2 regions of the Synechococcus sp. R70.1 genome follow, and region 2 is predicted to be linked to the other one. Evidence: predicted binding sites of a transcription regulator. Region 2 holds the regulator's gene; the other holds the start of a gene.
What was found. The regulator NtcA, encoded in region 2, controls nitrogen genes in cyanobacteria. The targets are predictions, from matches to a motif close to GTANCNNNNGNTAC.
Positions count from the first base shown of each region.

Region 1: glnA (type I glutamate--ammonia ligase) is a predicted target of NtcA. The motif match lies at 2,147-2,160, and genes of this name have one in related genera.

Region 1 is NZ_JANSHR010000002.1:44,177-51,511, forward strand. It holds partial or broken gene NW807_RS00245 (hypothetical protein) at 1-492, opposite strand, end outside; gene glnA (type I glutamate--ammonia ligase) at 632-2,056, opposite strand; gene trxB (thioredoxin-disulfide reductase) at 2,340-3,758, shown strand; gene purL (phosphoribosylformylglycinamidine synthase subunit PurL) at 3,767-6,061, opposite strand; gene recG (ATP-dependent DNA helicase RecG) at 6,073-7,335, opposite strand, start outside.
Region 2 is NZ_JANSHR010000034.1:841-8,175, reverse strand. It holds gene NW807_RS05310 (S41 family peptidase) at 1-1,259, opposite strand, end outside; gene petB (cytochrome b6) at 1,480-2,127, shown strand; gene petD (cytochrome b6-f complex subunit IV) at 2,195-2,707, shown strand; gene leuB (3-isopropylmalate dehydrogenase) at 2,853-3,968, shown strand; gene ntcA (global nitrogen regulator NtcA) at 4,001-4,672, opposite strand; gene NW807_RS05285 (M61 family metallopeptidase) at 4,848-6,674, shown strand; gene NW807_RS05280 (hypothetical protein) at 6,746-7,335, shown strand, end outside.

The sequences.
Region 1 (7,335 bases), on a different contig from region 2:
AATCTTAGCCTCATCTTCTCCGCGCAAAAGGTAGCGGCGAGAAAAGTCGGGATGGTTCTCGAAATTGATATCCTGCATGCCAAAAGCTTTAGCAACGTCGTGGAACAAGGGAACTTCTGGGTGCAGCCGAAAATGAGGTAGCCGTAGGTCTTCGCAATAGGCCCAGAAAACAGAAGAGTAATACCCTCTCTCTCTTCTTCTTCTTCTGGAAGCCTTCCAGCTGTAGTCAAAGATGGCGATTTCGGTTCCATCGTTCAGTCGTTTGAACATCGAGTTGTAGAAACGAGCGCCGCTTCGTTGGAATAGCTCAAAGCCAGCCTGAAGCAAGCGGGAGCGGATCCCTTCGGGTAGCTCTGCTGAAAACGACATGCCCAGGCTCCTGGCCACCTGCTCCAAAGCTTCCCGACGCTTCTTCTCTAGATAGTCACCTAGATAGACGACAAGCGCCAGAAGGCCTAAGAGAATAAGGACCCAAATAATAAGCGATCCCATCCAAACCCCCCCTGAGTTTGTAAACTCAGCACCCCCATCCAGAGTACCATAGCAGGCACAAAAAAGGGATCCCTCGGGCAAGAAGGGATCCTGTTCAAAAGCATCAGTCAAGAACTAATGCTTTAGATGAAAACCTCGATTAGGCGTCGAAATAGAGCGCAAACTCGTAGGGGTGAGGCCGCAGGTTAATGGGGTTGATCTCGTTGTCGATCTTGTACTCGATGTAGGTCTCGATGAGATCCTCAGTGAAGACGCCCCCCTCCAACAAGAAGTCGTGATCCTTCTGCAGGCTTTCCAGAGCATCCAGCAGGGATCCGGGCGTGGAGGGGATCTTGGCTAGCTCCTCCGGCTCCAGATCGTAGATGTCTTTGTCGAGAGGCTCGCCGGGGTGGATCTTGTTCTTGATCCCGTCCAAGCCAGCCATCAGCATAGCCGAGAAGGCAAGGTAAGGGTTGCAGGTGGCATCTGGGCAGCGAAACTCCAGCCGCTTGGCCTTGGGGTTTTTGCCCGTTACCGGAATCCGAATGGCTGCGGAGCGGTTGCCCTGCGAGTAGGCCAAGTTTACCGGCGCCTCAAACCCAGGCACCAGGCGCTTGTAGGAGTTGGTGGTGGGGTTGGTGAAAGCCAGAAGGGCTGGTGCATGCTTGAGGAGGCCGCCGATGTAGTAGAGAGCTATCTCGCTGAGATCCGCGTAGTTGCCTTCTTGGTAGAAGAGGGGCTGGCCGTCTTTCCAGAGAGACTGGTGCGTGTGCATGCCGCTGCCGTTGTCGTTGAAGAGGGGCTTGGGCATGAACGTCACCGTCTTGCCGTGCTTGCGAGCCACGTTCCGGATCACGTACTTGTAAATCATCATGTAGTCGGCAGAGGTGAGCAGGTCGGCAAAGCGGTAGCCCAGCTCTCCTTGCCCGCCAGTGGCCACCTCGTGGTGGTGCTTTTCGATGGGCACCCCCAACTTGGCCATGGTTAGCAACATCTCGGTGCGGAGGTCTTGGTGGGCATCGGTGGGCGGCACAGGGAAATAGCCTTCTTTGTAGCGCGGCTTGTAGCCCAGGTTGCCCCCTTTCTCCTCCCGGCCTGAGTTCCAGCGGCCCTCAATGGAATCGACGAAGTAGTAGCCGGCGTTCTGAGTTTGGTCAAACCGTACATCTTCAAAGATGAAAAACTCCGCCTCGGGCCCAAAGTAAGCCGTATCGGCAATGCCTGTCGATTGCAGGTAAGCCACAGCCCGCATGGCTAGGCTCCGAGGACAACGGCCGTAGGGCTGGCCGGTGCGGGGTTCAATGATGTTGCAGATGAGGCTGAGGGTGGGCACTTGGAAAAAGGGGTCGATCCAGGCCGTTTTGGGGTCTGGCACCATGTACATGTCTGACTCGTTGATGGATTTCCAGCCTCGGATGCTGGAGCCATCAAAGGGCAGCCCTTCGCTAAAAACTTGCTCCGTCAACATTGAAGAGTGGAAGGAGACATGCTGCCAGGTGCCAAAGAGATCCACAAACTTGAGATCCACCATCTGGATATTGTTGTCGTGGATCATTTGGAGCACTTCTTGTGGGGTGGATGCCATGCCTTTCTCCTAACTTGACTTGGGTTGCGGTTGAAACTAAGACAGGCCGAAAGCGCTCACCCATCCTAGAAAGGCCGACACCAGCTTTTTGTATCTTCTGATACAAAGATGACCTGGTTCCAGCCTTCCCTTCGTCAAAGAGCAGCTCACCGGCAATCCGCGGGAGAACGAAAATGAAACTGACAAGCCTTGGCCTCCTTGAGGCTGCGGAATCGTGTTAGGCTAAAGCGTAGTCATTACGAGTTTGACTTGATAGTCCCGTTGCGGAAGGGGAGATAGAGCAATGACAAACCAAGGTCGGGTTGAGAATGTGGTCATTATTGGCTCGGGCCCTGCTGGGTTGACTGCAGCCATTTACGCTGGGCGCGCCAACCTGAAGCCGGTCGTGTTCGAGGGGTTTCAAGTGGGCGGGATCCCGGGTGGGCAACTGATGACCACCACCGAGGTGGAAAACTTTCCGGGCTTTCCCGAGGGCATCAGCGGTCCCCAACTGATGAAGAACATGCGCGCTCAAGCAGAGCGGTGGGGGGCAGAGCTTTACCCCGAGGATGTTACCTCTGTGGACCTCAGCCAGCGGCCGTTTGTGGTTCGCTCCGACGAACGGGAAGTGCGCACCCACAGCCTCATCATTGCCACCGGGGCTACGGCCAAGCGCCTGCACCTGCCTGGAGAGGAGATCTACTGGAACCGGGGCATGTCGGCCTGTGCTGTCTGCGATGGGGCCATGCCCATGTTCAGGGGAGTGGAGCTGGTGGTGATTGGCGGTGGCGATACCGCCTGTGAGGAGGCCACCTACCTGACCAAGTTTGGATCCCATGTCCATATGCTGGTGCGCAGTGGCAAGATGCGGGCCAGCAAGGCCATGCAAGACCGGGTGCTCAACCACCCCAAGATTACGGTGCACTGGCACACGGAGGCGGTAGAGGTTCTGGGCGACGGCCAGCGCCTGACGGGCGTGAGGGTGCGCAACAACCAGACCGGCGAGCTGCAGGAGATGGCGGTAGGGGGGGTATTCTACGCCATTGGCCACAAACCCAACACGGACTTGTTCAAGGGGCAGCTGGAGCTGGATGAAGCTGGCTACATTGTCACCCGCCCTGGTTCTGTAGCCACCAGTGTGGAGGGGGTATTTGCCGCTGGGGACGTGCAAGATCACGAGTTTCGTCAGGCCATCACCGCTGCCGGCACCGGCTGTATGGCGGCCATGCTGGCAGAGCGCTGGCTCTCGGAGCGAGGTCTAGCTCAGGAATATCCCGTTGTCCCGCCGAGCCAGCCGGAACCTGCTTCTGCTATCGAGGTAGAGCCTACGGGAGACTCTGCTGTCGAGGAGGCCGGTTTTGAGCAGGAGGTGCAAGAGGACCTCGACTTCAACCAAACTTGCCATGAAGGGGGCTATGCCCTGCGGCGGCTTTACCATGAGAGCAATCGCCTGCTGATGGTCAAGTACACGGCTCCCACCTGTACCCCTTGCCATGCCCTCAAGCCCATCCTGAACAAGGTCATCGAAGAGTTTGCCGACAAGCTGCACGTGGTGGAGATCGATATCGAGAAGGAGCCGGAGATTGCCGAGGCCGGCGGGGTAACCTGTACGCCAACGGTGCAGTTTTTCAAAAACAAGGAGCTGGTGGCCCAGGTGGTGGGCGTCAAGCCCAAGTCCCACTACCGCGAGGTGATCCAGGCCAACTTGTCCGAATCAGCCTAGTCTACCAGCTAGTCGGCAAAGGCACTGGAGTAGGCGGCCTGTAGAGCTGCCAAAGAGACCGACAACACGGGATCCCCTTCTGCAGTAGTCACCACCAAGGGATCCGCTGGCCCGCCCACCTGTCCTAGAAGCTGCCACTGGCCGGGAAGCTGCGACTCTAGGTAGGCTTCCCAAGGGGAGCGCTGGGCTGGATCGACGGAAACGAGGATGCGGCTGGATCCCTCGCCAAAGAGAGCTAGATCCCAACGGGTAGACGGAGAGGGGATCCAGATCTGGGCCCCTCGTCCGCCGCTGAGGCAGGCTTCCGCCAGCGCCACGGCTAGTCCCCCCTCACTGCAGTCGTGGGCAGAGCGCACCCACCCCTGCCGGATGCCGTGGCGGCAGGCCGCTTGCACCTGCCTTTCCAGTTCCAGATCCACGGGCGCGGGCCGGCCTGTAACTTTCTGGTAAATGACCGCCAAGTACTCACTCCCCCCCAGGCTGGCGACGGCCTGGGATCCCAAGAGGTAGATGAGATCCCCTTCTTGCTGCCACCCCTGGCCACAGATGAATTTCAAGTCCGGAATGAGACCCACCATGCCGATGACAGGAGTGGGGTAGATGGCCTGGGATCCCTTCTCGTTGTAGAGGGAGACGTTCCCCCCGGTTACCGGCGTGCCCAGGGTGCGGCAGGCATCCCCAATCCCCCGACAGGCCAGGGTCAACTGCCAGTACACCACCGGATTTTCCGGGTTGCCGAAGTTAAGGTTGTCGGTTACCGCCAAGGGATCCGCCCCCACGCAGGAAAGGTTGCGGGCGGCTTCGGCCACAGCAGCTTTGGCCCCCTCATAGGGATCCAGGTACACCCAGCGACCATTGCCGTCTACGGTGGCGGCAATCGCCTTGCGGGAAGCCTGCAGGGGTGGCACTTCGCCTACGCCAAATTTCTGGGGGCGGATGCGGATGACTGCCGCATCTCCCTGTCCCGGCCAAAGGACGGTGTTGTTTTGCACCTGGTGGTCGTACTGGCGATAGATCCAGGCTTTGCTGGCCAGGGTGGGGCTTGCCAAAAGCTGTAGCAGCACCTGCTCCCACGCCAGCGTTTTCTGGGGTAGGTGGATCCCTTGCCGGTCGCAGGGGGGAAGGGTACTGGGATCCCATTGCCAGGCTGCCTGCACATACTCCGGCGGCTCTGGCAACACGGGACGGACGTATACAGGGGTATCCTCCGCCAAGGCCCGCGCCGGCACTCGCACCACGCAGGATCCCTGGTGCCAGATCTCCACCAGCGGCTCGGCAATGACTTCCCCAACCACGCTGGCCTGCAGGCCCCAGCGGTGGAAGATCTCTATGACCTCTGCTTCCCGGCCTTTCTGCACCACCAGCAGCATCCGCTCTTGGGACTCCGAAAGGAGGTATTCCCAAGCTTCCATGCCGCTTTCTCGGGCCGGCACCCGGTCGAGGTCGAAGCGGATCCCCACCCCTCCCTTGGCCGCCATCTCCGCGGTGGAGCAGGTGATCCCGGCAGCGCCCATGTCCTGCGCGGCCACCACTGCTCCTATGGCAAAGGCCTCTAGACAGGCCTCGATGAGACATTTGCCGAGGAAGGGATCCCCCACCTGCACGGCTGGCCGGTCTTGGTGCGCATCTTCTTTCAGCTCGGCGCTGGCAAAGCTGGCCCCGCGGATCCCATCCCGCCCGGTGGTGGCGCCGACATACAAGACAGGGTTGCCCACCCCCCGCGCTGCCGACTTCACCACCGCTGGCGTCTCCAAAAGCCCCAAAGCCATGACGTTGACCAGGGGGTTGCCGCTGTAGCAGGGATCCACGGCCACTTCCCCCCCCACCGTGGGCACCCCCACGCAGTTGCCGTAGTGGGCGATCCCCTCCACCACTCTGGCCATCAAGCGGCGGTTGCGGGGATCCGTCAGCGGCCCAAAGCGCAGGGAGTTGAGCAGGGCAATGGGGCGGGCGCCCAGGGTAAAGATATCGCGTAGGATGCCCCCCACGCCGGTGGCCGCCCCCTGGAAGGGCTCCACGGCTGAAGGGTGGTTGTGGGACTCGATTTTAAAGGCCAGCCAGTCCCCATCCCCCAAATCCACCACGCCGGCATTTTCCCCCGGCCCCACCACCACCCGCTCGCCCGCAGTGGGAAAGTTTTTCAGCAGAGGGCGAGAGTTCTTATAGCAGCAGTGCTCCGACCACATCACCCCAAACATGGCCAGCTCGGTGGGGTTGGGATCCCGGCCCAGTTGCTGTTGGATCTGTTGATACTCCTGGGAAGAGAGGCCGTGGAGCTTCAGCTCTTCAGGGGTAGGGGGCATAGGCACCAAGGCTAAGTCAACAAAGCGGGCCCCAAAAGGCGGGCCTGGCGTTCTTCCAGTATGTGGCGCAGGCGGGGCCACTGCTGCAGCTCAGGGTCTTGGGCAATAAGCTGCTCTGCCGCCTGGCGAGCCAACTGCAGCACCTCTTGGTCGTCCATGAGGCTGGCCAGGGCAAAGTCGGGCAGCCCCGACTGGCGGGTGCCCATCACCTCCCCCGGCCCCCGGAAGCGCAGATCCATCTCGGCAATGAAAAAGCCATCGTGGGACTGCTCCAGGACTTTGAGGCGGCGCAGGGCCTCTTCGCTTTCGGAGGAGGTCATGAGGATGCAATAGGCCTGGTCGGAGCCCCGCCCCACCCGTCCCCGCAGTTGGTGGAGCTGGGAGAGGCCAAAGCGCTCGGCATGCTCTACCAGCATCACCGAGGCGTTGGGCACATCCACGCCCACCTCCACCACCGTGGTGGAAACAAGAATATCCAGCTCCCGCCGGCGAAAGGCCTCGATAACCGCCTCCTTCTCGCTGCTGCTCAGGCGCCCGTGCAGCAGGCCCACCCGGAACTGGGGGAAGACTTTCTCCTGCAGGCGCTGGTGCTCTTCAATGGCCGACTTGAGATCCAGCTTCTCCGACTCCTCAATCAAAGGCAGCACCACGTAGGCCTGCCGCCCCTGGGCAATTTCCCGCTCGATAAGCCGCACCACCTGCAGGCGATCCCCCGGTCGAGCTACCACCGTATGCACCGGCTTGCGCCCCGGGGGCAACTCGTCAATCTGGGTTACGTCCAGATCCCCGTGCAGGGCCAGGGTAAGGGTGCGGGGGATGGGTGTAGCCGTCATGGTCAGGACATCGGGGTGGTCACCTTTTTGTTGTAGGGCAGCCCGCTGCTCTACCCCAAAACGGTGCTGCTCGTCGATGACCACCAAGCCCAGGTTGCGAAACTGCACCGCCGGCTGGATGAGGGCATGGGTGCCGACTACCAGGGGCAGCTCCCCGGTTTGCAACTGCCGCAGGATCTCGCGCCGCTTGGCGGGGGGTGTGGAGCCAGTCAAGAGTTCAACGGGCACTTGCAGTTGGCTGAGCCACTCCACCAGCTTGCGGTAGTGCTGCTCGGCCAGGACTTCGGTGGGAGCCATGAGGGCCGCCTGCCAGCCGGATTGAATGGCTGCCAGCAAGGCCGCCACCGCCACCACCGTTTTGCCGGATCCCACATCCCCCTGTAGCAGGCGGTTCATGGGCAAGGGATCCCGCAGATCCGCCAGGATCTCATCGATGGCCCG
Region 2 (7,335 bases):
CAGGTGGGGATCCCCGTTGCCCCCAGCAGTTCCAAAGCCCGCTGCAACTGGCGATCCTCAGGGCCGCCCAGGGTTTCTGCCGTTAGCGGAACGGGGCCCTCGCCCACCACCACATCGGGCTGGATCCCTTGGCGGTGAATGTCGCGGCCGTTGGGGGTGAGGTATTTGGCAGTCGTCACGGCCAGCCCTGAGCCATCTGCCAGCTCCATCAGGGATTGGATCAGCCCCTTGCCGAAGGTGCGCGTTCCCACCAGTTGCGCCCGCCCGCTGTCCTGCAATGCCCCCGCCAAGACTTCGCTAGCGCTGGCACTGCCTTGATTGACCAAAACCACTAGCGGCGCCTGGGTGAGAATTTCGCCGGTGGCAGGAATGCCCTCTAGAATGCCGTGGCGATCCTTCACCAGCACGATGTTGCCTTTGGGGATCCAAAAGCGGGCAATCTCAATGGCCGCCTGCAGCAGTCCTCCGGGGTTGTTGCGCAGATCCAGGAGGTAGCCCCGCACCCCTCGGGCTTCTGCCGCCTGGATAGCCTGGCGCACTTGGGTGGCTGCATTGCCGTTGAACTGGCTGAGGCGGATGTAGGCCACCAATCCCTGGGGCAGCTCAAAGAAAGCCGTGCGCACCGGGTTAATGAGGATTGACTGCCGCACCAGCTCCACCTCCCAGATGCGCCCCTGCCGCCTTAGCCGCAGGCTAACGGTTGTACCGCTAGGGCCGCGCATGCGCTCTGCCACCTCGTCCAAGCTCAGCCCCGCCACTGGCACCTGATCCACTGCCAAGATCTCATCCTGAGGCTGGATCCCGGCCCGCTCGGCAGGGGTGCCCTCCATGGGAGCAATAACCCGCACTGCCCCCTGCTCGTCGATGGCAATCTGCAGGCCAACACCGCTCAGCTCGCCGGCAGTAGAGGTCTGCAGACTGAGGTAGTGCTCCCGATCCAAAAAGCGGGTGTAGGGATCCCCCAAGGTGGCCAACATCTCCTCAATGGCCCGATAGGTTTCCTGACGATTCTTCAAGGGCCGCGCCAGAAAACGCTGCCGCACCTGCCACCAGTTTTGCCCGTTAAACCCCGGATCCACGTAGGCCCGATCCACATAGGCCCAAGCCTGGGCCAGCAGTTGCTGCTCTTCTCCCCAGCGGCTGGCCTGAGCTCGGTAGGCGCCAGTGCCTAAACTTGCCCAGAGCAGGCACCCCAGCAGCAGAATGCGGAGAACCCAGCGGATCCCCCACTCTTTCTTCTTTGGCTTTGGCGCAACCATAGACGGCAAGACGCTAAGAAAAGTTAAGGAATATGAACAAGACGCAATATCGAAACCTGTTTTGCCAGCGAGAATGCGGATTCCTGCCCCCGAGCTGAGCCTAACTTAAGGAAGTCGTTAACAAATTGTGTTACAGTGCTGGTTGAGGTAGGGCTGTCCTCCACGGTGGAGTGACTTTCTCCCGCCGGGGAGATACCGAGAAATTGGAAAGAAAGGTACCATGGGCAAAGTTTACGACTGGCTAGACGAGCGGCTAGAGATTACGCCCTTCGTCGACGACGCAACCGGAAAATTCATCCCGCCGCACGTTAACATCTTCTATTGCCTTGGCGGCATCACGCTGGTGTGCTTTCTCATTCAGTTTGCCACCGGCTTTGCCATGACGTTCTACTACCGTCCGACGGTGGCCGAGGCCTTTGAGTCGGTCAACTACATCATGACCCAGGTCAACTTCGGCTGGCTGCTGCGCTCCATCCACCGCTGGAGCGCCTCCATGATGGTGTTGATGATGATTCTGCACACCTTCCGGGTTTACCTGACCGGTGGGTTTAAAAAGCCCCGCGAGCTGACCTGGGTCACCGGCGTGATCTTGGCGGTGCTGACGGTTTCTTTCGGGGTTACGGGCTACTCTCTGCCCTGGGATCAGGTGGGCTACTGGGCAGTCAAGATCGTCTCGGGAGTGCCTAGCGCTATCCCAGTGGTGGGTGATGCCCTGGTTCAGCTTATCCGCGGTGGCGAGGCCGTTGGCCAAGCTACCCTTACTCGTTTCTACAGCTTGCACACCTTTGTCCTGCCTTGGCTGACGGCGGTCTTCATGACCATGCACTTTTTGATGATCCGCCGCCAGGGCATTTCTGGACCCCTGTGATCCAGGGCTGGTCGGATCCCCTACTTTCCCTTGCTCAACCCTTTTGCCCCAGACAAGGAGAACTGCTATGCCTGTCTCGAAGCAAGCGCTGGCGACTGAGGTTATTACACGCAAAGTTGACCTGGACAACCCCAAAGTTTTGGCCAAGCTGAAGAAGAACATGGGCCACATGACCTACGGGGAGCCCGCTTGGCCTAACGACTTGCTCTTTATGTTCCCGGTGGTCATCCTGGGCACCATTGGGGTGATTGTCGGCCTGGCGGTTATGGATCCCGCGGGTGTAGGCGAGCCGGCAGATCCCTTTGCCACGCCCCTGGAAATTCTTCCCGAGTGGTACCTCTACCCTGTGTTCCACATTTTGCGCGTTGTTCCCAGTAAGCTGCTGGGCATTGCCCTGATGTTGGCTATTCCCGTGGGCCTTTTGTTTGTGCCTTTCATTGAAAACGTCAACAAGTTCCAGAACCCGCTGCGCCGTCCAGTGGCGACGACGGTGTTTTTGATTGGCACTTTGGTAACCCTGTATCTAGGCATTGGCGCCACTCTGCCGCTGGACAAGTGGGTTACCCTGGGCCTGTTCTAGAGAGCCGAATATTGATAACTCTAGGTGCAGCAGGCTGATGGCCAAGCTGCACTTTTTTTAGGGGAACTTTCCCGGGGGACTTTTCGGCAGACCTTGGGCAAGGGGATGGTAATATCGCTACGCACTCCTCTTGCGGGGATCGCCCATGAGCGTTTCTTCTTCTGCTGCTCAAACCTATCGGATTACTGCCCTAGCCGGCGATGGGATCGGCCCTGAGATTATGCAGGTGGGTCGGGCAGTTTTGGACGCCGTTGCCGCTCAGATGGGGTTTTCCCTCCAGTGGCAGGAGGGCCTAATTGGCGGAGCAGCCTACGAGGCCACGGGGGATCCCTTGCCCCCGGAGACCTTGAAAATGGCCCAGGAAAGCGATGCCGTTTACTTGGCAGCGGTTGGCGACTTTAAGTACGATACCCTGCCGCGCCAGAAGCGACCGGAGCAGGCTTTGCTGGGCTTGCGGGCCGGCTTGGGGCTATTTGCCAACTTGCGCCCCGTGAAGATCTTCCCCCAACTGGTGCAGGCCTCTTCCCTAAAGCCGGAGGTAGTTGCTGGGATCGACCTGGTGGTGGTACGCGAGCTCACCGGCGGCATCTACTTTGGTCAGCCCCGCGGGATCTTCGTCGATGCCCAGGGATCCCGCCGCGGCGTCAACACTATGGCCTACAGCGAGGCCGAGGTGGATCGCATTGCCCGCGTAGCTTTTGAACTGGCCCGCAAGCGACGGCGCAAGCTTTGCTCGGTGGATAAGGCCAATGTGCTGGAGGTGTCGCAACTGTGGCGGGAGCGGGTTACCGCCATTGCCGCCGAATACCCTGACGTAGAGCTTTCCCACCTCTATGTCGACAACGCGGCCATGCAGTTGGTGCGCTGGCCAAAGCAGTTTGACGTCATCCTGACAGAAAACCTCTTTGGGGATATCCTCTCCGACGAGGCGGCCATGCTAACTGGCTCCATTGGCATGTTGCCTTCTGCCTCTCTGGGAGCTACCGGCCCAGGCCTCTATGAGCCAGTCCATGGCTCAGCTCCGGATATTGCCGGCCAAGACAAGGCCAACCCCATTGCCCAGGTGCTTTCTGGGGCAATGCTACTGCGCTACTCCTTGGATCAGCCCCAAGCTGCTGACCGCATCGAACAGGCCGTCGAGGCGGTTTTGGCCCAGGGCTACCGCACCGCCGACATCTACTCGGAGGGGATGACCCTGGTCGGCTGCCGGGAAATGGGGGAAAAGATCCTGGCTGCCCTGGCTCAGCTGCCCGCCTCCTAGCAGGGGTCTCTCAGCCGTTGAGAGCTGGCCCCCTAGGCAAAGCGATGGCCAAGCTGGATGGGGTCGTGGACAGTGATCTTCTTCTTGTGGATAGAAATGTAGTTTTTCTTGCGCAACTCTCCCAAGAGACGGGTAATGGTGACGCGGGTTGATCCGATGGCTTCGGCAATGGCCTGGTGAGATAGCTTGAGGTCGATGGTTACGCCATTGGGGCCAGGCACCCCGAAGTCGCGGCAGAGGATCAACAAAAAGCTAACTAGGCGGGAGGCCATGTCGCGGTGGGCCAGGGTTTCAATCATCATCTCTGTCTGCAGGATACGGGAAGCCAAGCTCTTGAGCAGCAACATGGCCAGCTCAGCGTTCTCCCGTACAGACTTTTCCACCTGTTCGATGGGCAGAGAAAGCAGCTCGACGCGAGTAAAAGCTACGGCGTGATAGAAGCGGTCGGAGCGCTGCCCGGTAATGAAGGAGAGCACACCAAAAATACTGTTCTCCCGCAGGAGGGCAACGGTAATTTCTTCCCCCCTTTCGTACACCCGCGAGAGCTTAACCGCCCCTTTGACCAAAAAGTAAACCCGCTCCGCCGGATCGCCGGGGAGAAAAATGGTCTTGCCGCGTTCATAAGTCTCGATAACCGGAGGATGGCGAGATCCTCCTAGCTGCTTAAAAGCTGCAATGAGAGATTTTTCTGCGACGGCCACCACGAGATTTGTCAACCTTTCAAGGTCAGTTTATCTCTTAGGATCAACCCCTGAGGTTAACTTAGGGCACCTGGATCGAGCTGCCCACAACTCAGAGACTACCCTAAACTTAAGAGACTCTGCCTGGATATCTTTGTAGCCAGAGCTACGTTCCTTTGTTGCGACAAGGGAAGGTTGTATGGGGATCCCGCCGGCTGAGGTTGCCACCCCTTCTCGCCCTAGCCGCCAGCACTTTACGGTGCGGATGCCAGAGCCAGCCAGTCACCTCTTGGAGGTGGAGCTGCAGATTCGCGAAGTGGAACCGGAGGTGCCCCTGCGGCTGCGGCTGCCAGTGTGGACGCCGGGATCCTACCTAGTGCGGGAGCATGCCCGCCATGTACAGGAGTTTCAGGCCCTGAGCGAGCAAGGGAGCCCTTTGAACTGGCGAAAGGTTGATAAAAACACCTGGGAGGTAGACCCACCTGGGTGTTCGGCGGTTACAGTCCGCTATCGGGTCTATGCCTATGAGCTGACGGTGCGCACCAACCATCTGGATCTCACCCACGCCTATTTCAATGGGGCGGCGCTCTTTCTCTACGTGCCTGGCCGCGAGCGGGAGCCCTATACGCTGACCGTGATCCCTCCCCACCCCGACTGGCGCATTGCCACCAGCCTGCGGCCCCTGGCCTCTCCTTCCCCAGGGGATCCTAGCCCTGGCCAGTCTTTCTTTGCTGAAGACTACGACGAGCTGGTGGATAGCCCGGTGGAGGTGGGCCTGCACCAGTTGCGGTCGTTTGCGGTGGAAGGGATCCCTCACTACTTCGTGGTCTGGGGAGCGGGCACCCTAAATTTGGAGCAAGCGGTGGCCGATGCCGAGAAAATTGTCCGAACCACGGCAGCGTTTTTTGGCGGGCTGCCCTACGACCGCTACTGGTTTATTGTGCATTTGTCGGCCGGGGGATTTGGTGGCCTAGAACACAAGTACAGTGCCACCCTCAACTATTCTGGACTAGAGCTGCATCAGCCTCAGTCCTACCGCCGCTTTTTGGCGCTGCTGGCCCATGAGCTTTTCCATGCTTGGAACGTCAAGCGGCTGCGCCCTCTAGCTTTGGAGAAAATTAACTACAACCAAGAAAACTACGTGGACTGTCTGTGGTTTTGCGAGGGGGCAACCAGCTACTACGAAAATGTCATCTTGCTGCGGGCAGGGATCCTCAGCGCCGAAGATTTTTTAAAGATCCTGGCCGAGCAAATTGGCCGGCTGCAGCGCACTCCAGGTCGAGCCGTACAATCGCTGCGAGAATCCAGTTTCGATGCTTGGATCAAGCTCTACCGCCCCCACGAAAATAGCCTCAACAGCCAGGTTTCCTATTACCTCAAGGGCGCTTTAGTCTGCTGGCTGCTAGATCTGCACATTCGCCACCTTTCAGGGGGGCGGGGATCCCTGGACACGGCCATGCGGGATTTGTGGCAGCGCTTTGGCCGGTTTGAGAAAGGCTATACTTACCAAGACTTGCGAGAGGCCTTTGAGCGAGCAGCCGGTGTCGACCTTTGGCGCTTTTTTGCCGCCTACGTGGAAGGCACGGAAGAACTGGACTACGACACCTACCTCCATCCGTTTGGCCTCACCCTCAAGGCCCACTTTAGCCGCCCCAACCCTCCTCCCTACCTGGGCTTGAACTTCAACGGCGAGGGCAACCGCATCAGCGCCGTCGAGATGGGCTCCCCGGCTCAAAAAGCAGGCATCTGGGCTGGCGACGAGCTGGTGGCTTTGGATGGCCTCCGGGTAAGCGCCGCCACCTTGCCAGAGCGCCTGGCAGCCTATCAGCCCCACCAAACCATCTGTCTTAGCGTCTTCCAAGGCAATCAGTTAAAGCACTTTTGGATCCCCTTGGATCCGCCCCGCCCGGATGTGTACACCCTGGAGGCCTTGCCTGAGCTCACTCCCGCCCAGAAAGCGCTCCAACAAAGCTGGTTGGGATCCCTGCTCGGTTCTTCGGGACAAGATACGCCTCTTCTTGCCTGAGAATCTTGAAACAGGCAGGTAACCGAGTTAACCTAGGCAAAAAGTAACAATAGGGGCAAGGAGCCAATCTGATGGACCTCGTTTTGGCTTTGTTAATTGGGGTGGCTGTTGGTTTCTCATTGGGTGTTTACGTTGCCCGCCGTTACAAGGCCAATCCTAGACCAGAGGCCTGGCAGCGAGAGGTCATTAGAGAGATATCTTCATGGCTGGGCCAAGAACTCGACAAAACCTTAATCAAGTTAGGAGAAGGATTGGCAGACGAGACTTCTCAGAGGTTACAGTCTATCCAAGCTGATCTTGAAAAGTTCAGGCTGCGTCTTCTAGAAAGTTATCAAAGTTTTCTGCAGGTTTGGGGTAAGGATCTTACGCAGGCTATATCTGTCAAGCTAGCTGAACATAGTGAGCAGCTCAACAGTCAGCGAGCTATCCTAGAAAACTTAGTGAAAGAAGCTAGAGGTATCTATCAGCAACTACAGGTTGCTCTTAAAAAATCTTCCAGATTAGAGATATCCCAAGCTACAGATCAAAACTCTCAAAAAGATCAGGCTGCCATCCATAAAACAATAGAGAATAGTCTACCAGACGATGTACCGAGAGATAAGGAAAAAGTAGCTGCTTCTAACATGCTAGAAGTTGACATATCGAAGATAAAATCTTTCTT